3 regions of the Pseudogulbenkiania sp. AW2-16 genome follow, and region 2 is predicted to be linked to each of the others. Evidence: predicted binding sites of a transcription regulator. Region 2 holds the regulator's gene; each other region holds the start of a gene.

Region 1 (3,271 bases), 190 kb from region 2:
GGGGAAGGGGCAGGATCGGAGGCCGAGCCGGCTCCACGTCCGTCCGGCCGCCCCAGCCTGCGTGTCGTCAAGTAGGGTGTCTCTCCCCAAGCCCAAAGCCAGCTCGATGCTGGCTTTTTGTTTGGTCGTTTCTTCGGCGCGGCAGAATGCCGGCAAAAAAATGGGGCGCCGAAGCGCCCCCAAGTCCCTTACCACAACAAGACAACTTAATGATCTCTTGTGTTACTCCACCCGTTCGCCGTGGAGCACCACATCCAGCCCTTCGCGTTCTTCTTCATCGGTGACTCGCAGACCGATGACCACGTCGATAAGCTTCAGCAGCACGAAGCTGGCGACGCCACAGTAGGCCGCGGTGACCACCACGCCGAGCGCCTGGGTGGCGAGGCTGCCATCAACGCCGCCGATATCCTTCACCGCGAACACGCCGGTGAGCAGGGCGCCGACGATACCGCCAACACCGTGTACGCCGAAGGCATCGAGCGAGTCGTCATATTTCAGGGCGTGCTTCAGGCCGGTTGCGCCCCAGTAGCACACGAGGCCGGCGATGAGGCCGATGGCCAGAGCGCCCTTGGCATCCACGAAGCCTGCGGCCGGGGTGATGGCCACCAGGCCGGCCACGGCGCCGGAGGCGATACCCAGCACCGACGGCTTGCCCTTGGCAATCCACTCGGCGCCCATCCAGGCCAGTGCCGCCATGCCGGTCGCGATCTGGGTCACCATCATCGCCATGCCGGCGCGGCCATCGGCTGCGGCGGCGGAGCCGGCGTTGAAGCCGAACCAGCCCACCCACAGCATGGAGGCGCCAATCAGGGTCAGCACCAGGTTATGCGGGGCCATCGCTTCCTTGCCGAAGCCGACGCGCTTGCCCAGAACCAGGGCTGCCACTAGGCCGGCAACACCGGCGTTGATGTGCACTACGGTGCCGCCGGCAAAGTCGAGGACGCCTTTATCGGCCATCCAGCCGCCCGGTGCCCAAACCCAGTGTGCAACCGGTACGTAGACCAGCAGCGACCACAGGGCCATGAACACCATCATGGCGGAAAACTTCATCCGTTCAGCAAAGGCACCGGTAATCAGGGCCGGAGTGATGATGAAGAAGGTCATCTGGAACATCATGAAGACCGGTTCTGGAATGGTCGGGGCCAGCGGGTGGACGGTCAGTTTGCCGCCATCCTTCAGATAAGTCAGGCCTTCCATCAGCACACGATCAAAACCGCCGATCAGGGAATTGCCGGGAGAGAAAGTCAGGCTGTAGCCAATGACGGTCCACAGCACGGTCATCAGGGCGCAGATTGCAAAGCTTTGCATCAGCGTCGCCAGTACGTTCTTCTTGCGGACCATGCCGCCATAGAACAGGGCAAGCCCCGGGATGGTCATGAACAGCACCAGTGCCGTCGAGGTCATCATCCAGGCCGTATCGCCACCACTGATGGTGGAGGCAGCAACCAGGGTCGGTTCGCCTGCGGCCAGTGCCGGCAGGGAGGAGACGAGGGCGAGAGCGCCCAGTGTGGCCATATTCCTTTTCATTGGCATTCCCCTTCAGTTCCCGTTATGGAATTTAGACGGCATCGGCACCGGTTTCGCCGGTACGAATGCGGACGACTTGCTGCAGGTCGAACACGAAGATCTTGCCATCGCCGATCTTGCCGGTCCGGGCGGACTTTTCGATGGCTTCCACCACCTGGTCCAGCAGGGCATCGTCAATGGCGATTTCCAGTTTCACTTTAGGCAAGAAGTCAACGACGTACTCTGCGCCGCGATACAGCTCGGTATGGCCTTTCTGGCGTCCGAAGCCTTTCACCTCGGTCACGGTAATGCCTTGAACACCGATGGACGAGAGGCCTTCACGCACTTCGTCAAGCTTGAACGGCTTGATAATCGCTGTGACCAGTTTCATGTGCATTCCTTTCTGACGGATCCGAATCGTTTTTTACTTCTGTGCTGTGATTAAGCAGGTTTCGTGCCAGAGCATGTCGTTCGCCTCATATAGCGCAATGACGGCACCGTCACGGACTGAAAGCGGGCATCCGCTACGCCTTGGCACCGTCTTGGCGCGATTGGCGTGCGGCGGCTGCACCAATGCTGTGCGGCTGCCCGGCGCTGCAGCGGCAAATCCTTTTTGCTACACTCAAGCCTGTGCAACATGACGAAGTCAAGGAGGCCCCAGATGCTGAGCCAGAAGTTGTTTGAAGAAATCACCACCAAGATCAGTGACACCATCGCGGCCAGCCCGGTGAAGGATGTCGAGAAGAATGTCAAAGCCATGATGGCTTCGACCTTCACGCGCCTGGACCTGGTTACCCGTGAGGAATTCGACGTCCAGCAGGAAGTGCTGCTGCGTACTCGAGAAAAGCTGGAGCGGCTGGAGGCGCGCCTGGCCACTTTGGAAGCGGCGGTGTTCCCCGATAAGGCGGCAGAGCAGGTCGATACCCAGGCCACGCTGGGCCATTCCTGATTCCAGCCGATGACGTTGGCCATCGTTCATAGCCGGGCCCTGTCCGGTATGGAGGCTTCCGAGGTCTCTGTCGAGGTGCACATGGCCAATGGTCTGCCGGCGTTCGCCATCGTGGGTCTGCCCGACACCGAGGTAAAGGAAAGTCGCGACCGGGTCCGGGCCGCGATCCTGACCTCGGGGTTTACCTTCCCGGCGCGGAAGATCACGGTGAATCTGGCTCCCGCCGATTTGCCCAAAGATTCGGGGCGCTTCGATTTGCCGATCGCACTGGGCATTCTGGTGGCGTCCGGGCAGGTGAAGGGGGAAGCGCTTAGCCGCTATGAATTCGCCGGCGAACTGGCGCTGAGTGGCCAACTGCGAGCTGTCCGAGGCGGTTTGGCGATGACCTGCCATGCCAGGCGTGCCGGGCGCGCTTTTGTATTGCCGCCGCAAAGTGCCGCGGAGGCCGCCTTGGTGGCCGATGCCACGGTGTATTCGGCGGCGACGCTGCTGGAGGTTTGTGCCCATCTCAATGACTTGCAGCTCTTGCCGCGAGCTCAGGCGGAGAGTGTACACACCACTATCGGCTATCCTGATCTGGCCGATGTCAAAGGGCAGAGGGCTGCGCGCGAGGCGCTGGAGATCGCCGCCGCGGGCGGGCACAGCTTACTGCTGATTGGCCCTCCGGGGACGGGGAAGTCGATGCTGGCCAGCCGTTTGCCCGGGCTGCTGCCGCCAATGCAGGATGACGAGGCGCTGGAGGCGGCGGCGGTGCAGTCGCTCGGGTCGCAGGGGTTTTCCGCCGAGGCCTGGCGTGCCAGGCCATTCAGAGCACCG
Region 2 (3,271 bases):
GTCAAGCGCGGCGAAGACCTGGTGATCGGCGACGTCATCACCTACAACACCCAGAGCCAGACCTACCAGGTCAAGGGCGGCGCCGCCACCGGTCCCAACAAGGGCCGCATCACCGTCATCCTGCAACCGCAAACCACCGGACAGCAGCCATGAACGCCAGCGTACTGAACGTCACCGGGCTGAAGAAGCGCTTCAAGAAGCGCACCGTGGTCAAGGACGTCTCGCTCAACATCGAAAGCGGCGAGGTGATCGGCCTCCTGGGGCCCAACGGCGCCGGCAAGACCACCAGCTTCTACATGATCGTCGGCCCGGTCAGCGCCGACGACGGCCGCATCCAGCTCGACCAGCAGGACATCACCCACTTCCCGATGCACCAGCGCGCCCGCCTCGGGCTCGGCTACCTGCCGCAGGAAGCATCGATCTTCCGCAAGATGACGGTGGACGAAAACGTCCGCGCCATCCTCGAGATCGCCGGCCTCAAGGGCGAGGAGCTGGAACAGGAACTGACGCTGCTGCTGGACGACCTCAACATCGCCCACCTCCGGGAAAGCAACGCGCTGGCCCTGTCCGGCGGCGAGCGCCGCCGCGTCGAGATCGCCCGCGTGCTGGCCACCCGCCCGCGCTTCATCCTGCTCGACGAACCTTTCGCCGGGGTCGACCCGATCGCCGTGATCGACATCCAGAAGATCATCTCCTTCCTCAAGGAGCGCGGCATCGGCGTACTGATCACCGACCACAACGTACGCGAAACGCTGCGCATCTGCGACCGCGCCTACATCATCAGCGACGGTGCAGTCCTGGCCTCCGGCAAGCCGCAGGCCCTCGTCGACAATGAAAAAGTTCGCCAGGTTTACCTGGGCGAACATTTCCACCTGTAATCGCCATGAAGCAGTCGCTACAGCTCAAGGTCTCGCAGCAGCTCACGCTGACCCCGCAACTGCAACAGTCGATCCGGCTGCTGCAACTGTCCACCGTCGACCTGCAAACCGAAGTCGAGCGCTTCCTGCAGGACAACCCGCTGCTGGAGCGGGGCGACGAGCCGGTCGCCGACAACACGCCGACCGAGGCCGCCGGCAGCGAGGCCGAGCCCGAGCGCCAGGAACCGGAACGCGAGGACAGCAGCGGCGAACTCACCGACTGGGGCAGCGGCAGCCGGCGCGGAGAAGACGGCGACGATTACGACCCGATGGCCAACGTGCCGCGCCCGGTCACTCTGCGCGAACACCTGCTGGCGCAGCTGGGCGAAATCGCCCTGCCCGAGCGCGACTGCGCCATCGTGCAGCTCTTGATCGAGGAACTGGACGAAGACGGCTACCTCACGATCGACCTGCAGGAACTGGCCGCCTCGCTGCCGCTGGAACTGGGCATCGAGGAAGACGAACTGGCGTTCGGTTTGAAACTGCTGCAGCAGTTCGAACCGCAGGGGGTCGGCGCCCGCTCGCTGTCCGAGTCGCTGGCGCTGCAGCTGGCCCAGCTGCCCGACAGCACCCCGGGCAAGGCCCTGGCGCACGCCATCGTCCGCGAGCACCTGACCCTGCTCGGCAATCGCGACTACACCCGGCTCAAGCGTCTCTTCGACGTCAGCGACGCCGAACTGAAGCAGGCCCAGTCCCTGATCGCCCGCCTCAACCCGCGCCCGGCCTCCGGTTTCGGCGTCGACGACACCCGCTACATCATCCCGGATATCGCCGTGCGCCGCGTCAAGGGGCGCTGGCGCGCCGAGCTCAACAACGCCGCCGTGCCGCGCCTGCGCGTCAACCAGATGTACGCCCAGATGCTCAGCGAAAACCGCGGCGGCGGCGGTGAAATGAGCTCGCGTCTACAGGAGGCGAAATGGCTGGTGAAGAATATTCAGCAACGATTTGACACCATCCTGAAAGTGGCGGAATCTATAGTCGAAAGACAGCAAGCGTTCTTTGAACACGGTGAAGTAGCCATGCGTCCACTCATCCTGCGCGACATTGCGGATGAGCTGGAACTGCACGAATCCACGGTCTCCCGTGTGACGACGCAGAAATACCTGCTGTGCCCGCGCGGCCTGTTCGAGCTGAAGTATTTCTTCGGCAGCGCACTGGAAACGGACAGCGGCGGCGAGTGCTCGGCCACCGCCATCAAGGCGCACATCCGCCAGATGATCGACGCCGAAAACCGCGCCAAACCCCTCTCCGACAGCGCCCTGGCCGACGAGCTCGCAAAACAGGGCATACAGGTTGCAAGACGCACCGTAGCGAAGTATCGTGAAGCCATGCAGATTCCACCGGTCAATCTGCGCAAGGTCCTCTGACCTTGGATTGAATCATCAGCATGCCCGGCAGCATCCGCCGGGCAGCCAACACAAGAAGGAGTAAGGTATGAACCTCAAAGTAACCGGTCTCCACCTCGACGTTACCCAACCGCTGCGTGATTACATCGAAAGCAAGCTCGAACGCATTACCCGTCATGTCGACCACGTGATCGACGTGGCGGTGACCCTGTCCGTGGACAAGCTGGTCCAGAAGGCCGAGGTCAACGTCCATCTCTCCGGCAAAGACATCCACGTCGAAGCCACCGAGTCGGACATGTACGCCGCCATCGACCTCCTGATGGACAAGCTGGATCGACAGGTTCTCAAGCACAAGGAAAAGCTGAGCGAACACCGGGCCATTCCGACACCGGCCCCGGCGCCAGAAGCCACACTCTAAGCCCTTGATTGATAAAGCGGGAACCATCAGGTTCCCGCTTTGCTTTGCACAGTCCTTTCTCTGTCACACCAAAGCAACTAGAATCGTCGGGTTTTTGGCAGCTCTCAACAGACCCCTATGAGCCTGATCGGCAAAATCCTAACTCGGGACAACGTCCTGCTCGACCTCGACGTGGCCAGCAAGAAGCGCGTCTTCGAGCAGGTAGGCCTCCTGATCGAGAACACCCGCGGCATCGCGCGCAGTGAAGTGTTCGAGTGCCTGTTCGCCCGCGAGAAGCTCGGCTCCACCGGGCTCGGGCAAGGTGTGGCCATTCCGCACGGCCGCGCCCGTGGTCTGAAAGAGGCGGCCGGTGTACTGATCCGCCTCAAATCGGCGATTCCCTTCGACGCCCCGGACGGCAAGCCGGTACAGATCCTGTTCGTGCTGCTGGTGCCGGAACAGGCCACCGACCTGCACCTGCAGGTGCTGTCGGAACTGGCCCAACTTTTCTCCAGCCGGCCACTGCGCGAGAAGCTGCTCGCCGCCCAGAATGCCGACGAGCTCTACACCCTGCTGACCGAATGGTCTCCCAATGCCTAGCATAAGCGTTC
Region 3 (3,271 bases), 2.0 Mb from region 2:
TACTTCTTGACAGCGCCCGGCGGCGATCTTGGTTATGATGCCGCCGTTGATGATTACTGCACTAGCCTTAAGGAACACAGCCATGAACAAGAACCGTTGGATGGTCGCCCTGCTGGCCGGCAGCCTGTTGCTGACCGGCTCGGCCTACGCCATGGACAGCAACGCCGTGCTCGGCGGCGCGCTGGGCGGTGGTGCCGGCGCGGCGGTCGGTTCGGCATTGGGTGGGCGGGATGGCGCGATGATCGGCGCGGCGGCCGGTGCCGCCATCGGTACCGGTGTCGCGACCCGGCCCGAACCGCGTCGCACCATCGTAGAGCATCGTTATGTCGAAGAGCGCGGCTGGAAGCGCGGGCACCGCCACCATCACCATCGCTACGACGATTAAGAGCTAAAAAAGCCGCATCGAATCGCTTGTGTCAGCAAGGCGCGCAGCCGGTGTCCGGGGTTCCCGGCACCGGCTTTTTGTTGCGTGAGGCGCTAGCGGGCGAGCGCGGCTCAGCCTTGCCGTTGCGGGTGACGGTGACAGCCGATCAGGTGGTCGTTGACCACGCCGGTGGCCTGCAGGAAGGCGTAGATCACCGTGCTGCCGACGAAGTTCATGCCGGCCTTCTTCAGCTGTTTGCTGATGGCGTCGGACAGGGGCGTGGAGGCGGGGCATTCGGACAGACTGCCCCAGTGGTTGACCACCGGCTGGCCGTCGACCTGTGCCCACAGCCAGGCGGCGAAGCTGCCGTGGCGGCGTTGCAGGTCGAGAAACACGCGGGCGTTGCGGATGGCGCTGTGGATCTTCAGCCGGTTGCGCACGATGGCCGGGTTCTGCAGCAGGCGCTCGACGTCGGCCTCGTCCATGGTCGCGACGCGTGCCGGGTCGAAGCCGTGGAACGCGGCGCGGTAGCCTTCGCGTTTCCTGAGGATGGTGATCCACGACAGCCCGGCCTGGGCGCCTTCCAGCACCAGCATTTCGAACAACTTGCGGTCGTCGTGCACCGGCACGCCCCATTCCAGGTCGTGGTAGGCCACGTAGAGCGGGTCATCGCCGCACCACGGGCAGCGCGTTGCAGTAATCATGGTCTTCGGCCAACCTTAAAGTAAGCCCACGCTGCGTTGGGTCTCCGCCGTATCGAGCCGTTTGCCTTTTGGGGGCCCGAGACAGGTTGCACGCAGATCGTGGACAGGTAGTTTGCATGGAAAGAGCATCGACCCGGCATGGTGCTTGCTTCACCTTTTCTGTGCAATAGGGAGATAACAGTGCTGACGGTAATGCTGGTGAACGATGGATCGGGCAAGGCGGCTGCGCTCAAGGAGGCGCTGACGCAGGCCGGCGTGCGCGTGATCGCGGAGGTGGAGGTGTCGCTGCGGCTGGGTGAGATGATCGACAGCATCCGCCCCGACATCGTGCTGATCGACTCCGATGCCCCATCGCGGGACATGCTGGAGCACGTCTGCGTCAGCAGCGCGCACAGCGAGCGGCCGGTGGTGATGTTTACCGACGACGCCCGCCGCGACACCATCCGCGCCGCGCTCGCGGCCGGGGTGGCCGCCTACGTGGTGGGGGACGTGGTGCCCGAGCGCATCCAGCCGCTGTTGGAGGTGGCGATAGAGCGTTATTCGCTCGACAAGGAGCGGCGTGAAGAGCTGGACGGCATGCGCCAGCGCCTGGCCGACCGCCAGGTGGTGGAGAAGGCCAAGGGTTTGCTGATGCAGATGAAGGGCATCGGCGAGGACGAGGCCTATCGCCAGTTGCGCGAGCGCGCCATGAAGTCGCAGAAGAAGCTGGGCGACGTGGCGCGCGAAGTGGTGGAGCTAGCGAACTGGCTCAAAGGCTGAGCGTGCGTTGGTGCAGAACGCACGTGTGCAGTGCACAAAAGCGTAGGTCGGAAAAAATATTCCTTTAAAAACAGACGATTGTTGTCTGGCATGGTAGTTGCGTATGGCGTGGTGACCGGGTAGGCCACCAACGGCGGCGGCTCCATCCGGACAGGCAACGGCGCCTGTCGCACCCTTTCCGACGCGGAGCGGGACGACAGGCGCTTTTTGTTTTCGGCTGTTTTTTTCTGCAATGAGGGAGAAGGAAATGGATGACACGCGCACATCGATCGACAGCAGTTCGCCCGCGGCGCCGGCGCGACGCACTTTTCTCAAGGGAGCACTGACCGCCATGGGGTCCACCACCTTGCTGGCCGCCTTGCCGGCCGGCATCGCCAGCAGCGCCTGGGCTGCCGGCAGCGACAAGCCGGAAAAAACCGAAGTCAGAGTCGGCTTCATTCCCCTGACCGACTGCGCCTCGGTGATCGTGGCCTCCAAGATGGGCTTCGACAAGAAGTACGGCATCACCATCGTGCCGTCCAAGGAGGCGAGCTGGGCCGCGGTGCGCGACAAGCTGGTCAACGGCGAGCTGGACGCCGCCCACGTGCTGTACGGCCTGGTGTACGGTGTGCATTTGGGCATCGGCGGTCCGAAGAAGGACATGGCGGTGTTGATGACGCTGAACCAGAACGGCCAGGGCATCACGCTCTCCAATCAGCTCAAGGCCAAGGGCGTGACCTCCGGCCCGGCGCTCGCCAAGCTGATCAAGGCCGAGCCGCGCGAATACACCTTCGCCCAGACCTTCCCCACCGGCACCCACGCCATGTGGCTCTACTACTGGCTGGCCGCACAGGGCGTCAACCCGATGAGCGACGTCAAGACCATCGTGGTGCCGCCGCCGCAGATGGTGGCCAACATGCGCGTCGACAATATGGACGGCTACTGCGTCGGCGAGCCGTGGAACGCGCGCGCCATCGCCGACAACGTCGGCTTCACCGTGGCCACCACCCAGCAGATCTGGGCCGGCCACCCGGAAAAGGTGCTGGGCAGCACCGGCGACTGGGTCAAGCAGCACCCCAATACCGCGCGCGCGCTGACCGCGGCGCTGCTGGAAGCCTCGCGCTACATCGACGATGTCAAGAATCGCGCCAGCGTGGCCAAACTGATTTCCGACAAGGCCTACGTCAACGCGCCGGAGCCGGTCATCGAGGGGCGCTTCCTTGGTTCCTACGAAGACGGCCTGGGCAAGAAGTGGCAAGACCCCCACCTGATGAAGTTCTTCGACGAGGGCAGGGTCAACTTCCCGTATCTCTCCGACGGCATGTGGTTCCTCACCCAGCACAAGCGCTGGGGCTTGCTGAAGGCCGATCCGGACTACCTGGGCGTGGCGCGACAGATCAACCAGATCGCGCTCTACAAGGAAGCCGCTGCGCTCGCCAAGGTCGCGGTGCCGCACTCGGACCTG

What was found. Region 2 encodes sigma-54, which starts transcription at its own class of promoters, with help from an activator protein. Its sites were predicted from a motif close to CTGGCACGCTTCATGCTT; they were not measured.
Region 1: a site for sigma-54 is predicted at 1,950-1,967, ahead of glnK (P-II family nitrogen regulator). Genes of this name have one in related genera too.
Region 3: a site for sigma-54 is predicted at 1,202-1,219, ahead of ABKF58_RS18625 (ANTAR domain-containing response regulator). Genes of this name have one in related genera too.

Annotation. Positions count from the first base shown of each region.
Region 1 is NZ_CP157668.1:1,695,352-1,698,622, forward strand. Features, by position in the region: gene ABKF58_RS08170 (ClpXP protease specificity-enhancing factor) at 1-75, shown strand, start outside; gene ABKF58_RS08175 (ammonium transporter) at 223-1,527, opposite strand; gene glnK (P-II family nitrogen regulator) at 1,559-1,897, opposite strand; gene ABKF58_RS08185 (accessory factor UbiK family protein) at 2,168-2,455, shown strand; gene ABKF58_RS08190 (YifB family Mg chelatase-like AAA ATPase) at 2,465-3,271, shown strand, end outside.
Region 2 is NZ_CP157668.1:1,888,109-1,891,379, reverse strand. Features, by position in the region: gene lptB (LPS export ABC transporter ATP-binding protein) at 150-878, shown strand; gene ABKF58_RS09200 (RNA polymerase factor sigma-54) at 884-2,284, shown strand; gene hpf (ribosome hibernation-promoting factor, HPF/YfiA family) at 2,352-2,681, shown strand; gene ptsN (PTS IIA-like nitrogen regulatory protein PtsN) at 2,799-3,260, shown strand; gene hprK (HPr(Ser) kinase/phosphatase) at 3,253-3,271, shown strand, end outside.
Region 3 is NZ_CP157668.1:3,861,814-3,865,084, reverse strand. Features, by position in the region: gene ABKF58_RS18635 (hypothetical protein) at 83-385, shown strand; gene ABKF58_RS18630 (DNA-3-methyladenine glycosylase I) at 496-1,068, opposite strand; gene ABKF58_RS18625 (ANTAR domain-containing response regulator) at 1,249-1,827, shown strand; gene ABKF58_RS18620 (CmpA/NrtA family ABC transporter substrate-binding protein) at 2,075-3,271, shown strand, end outside.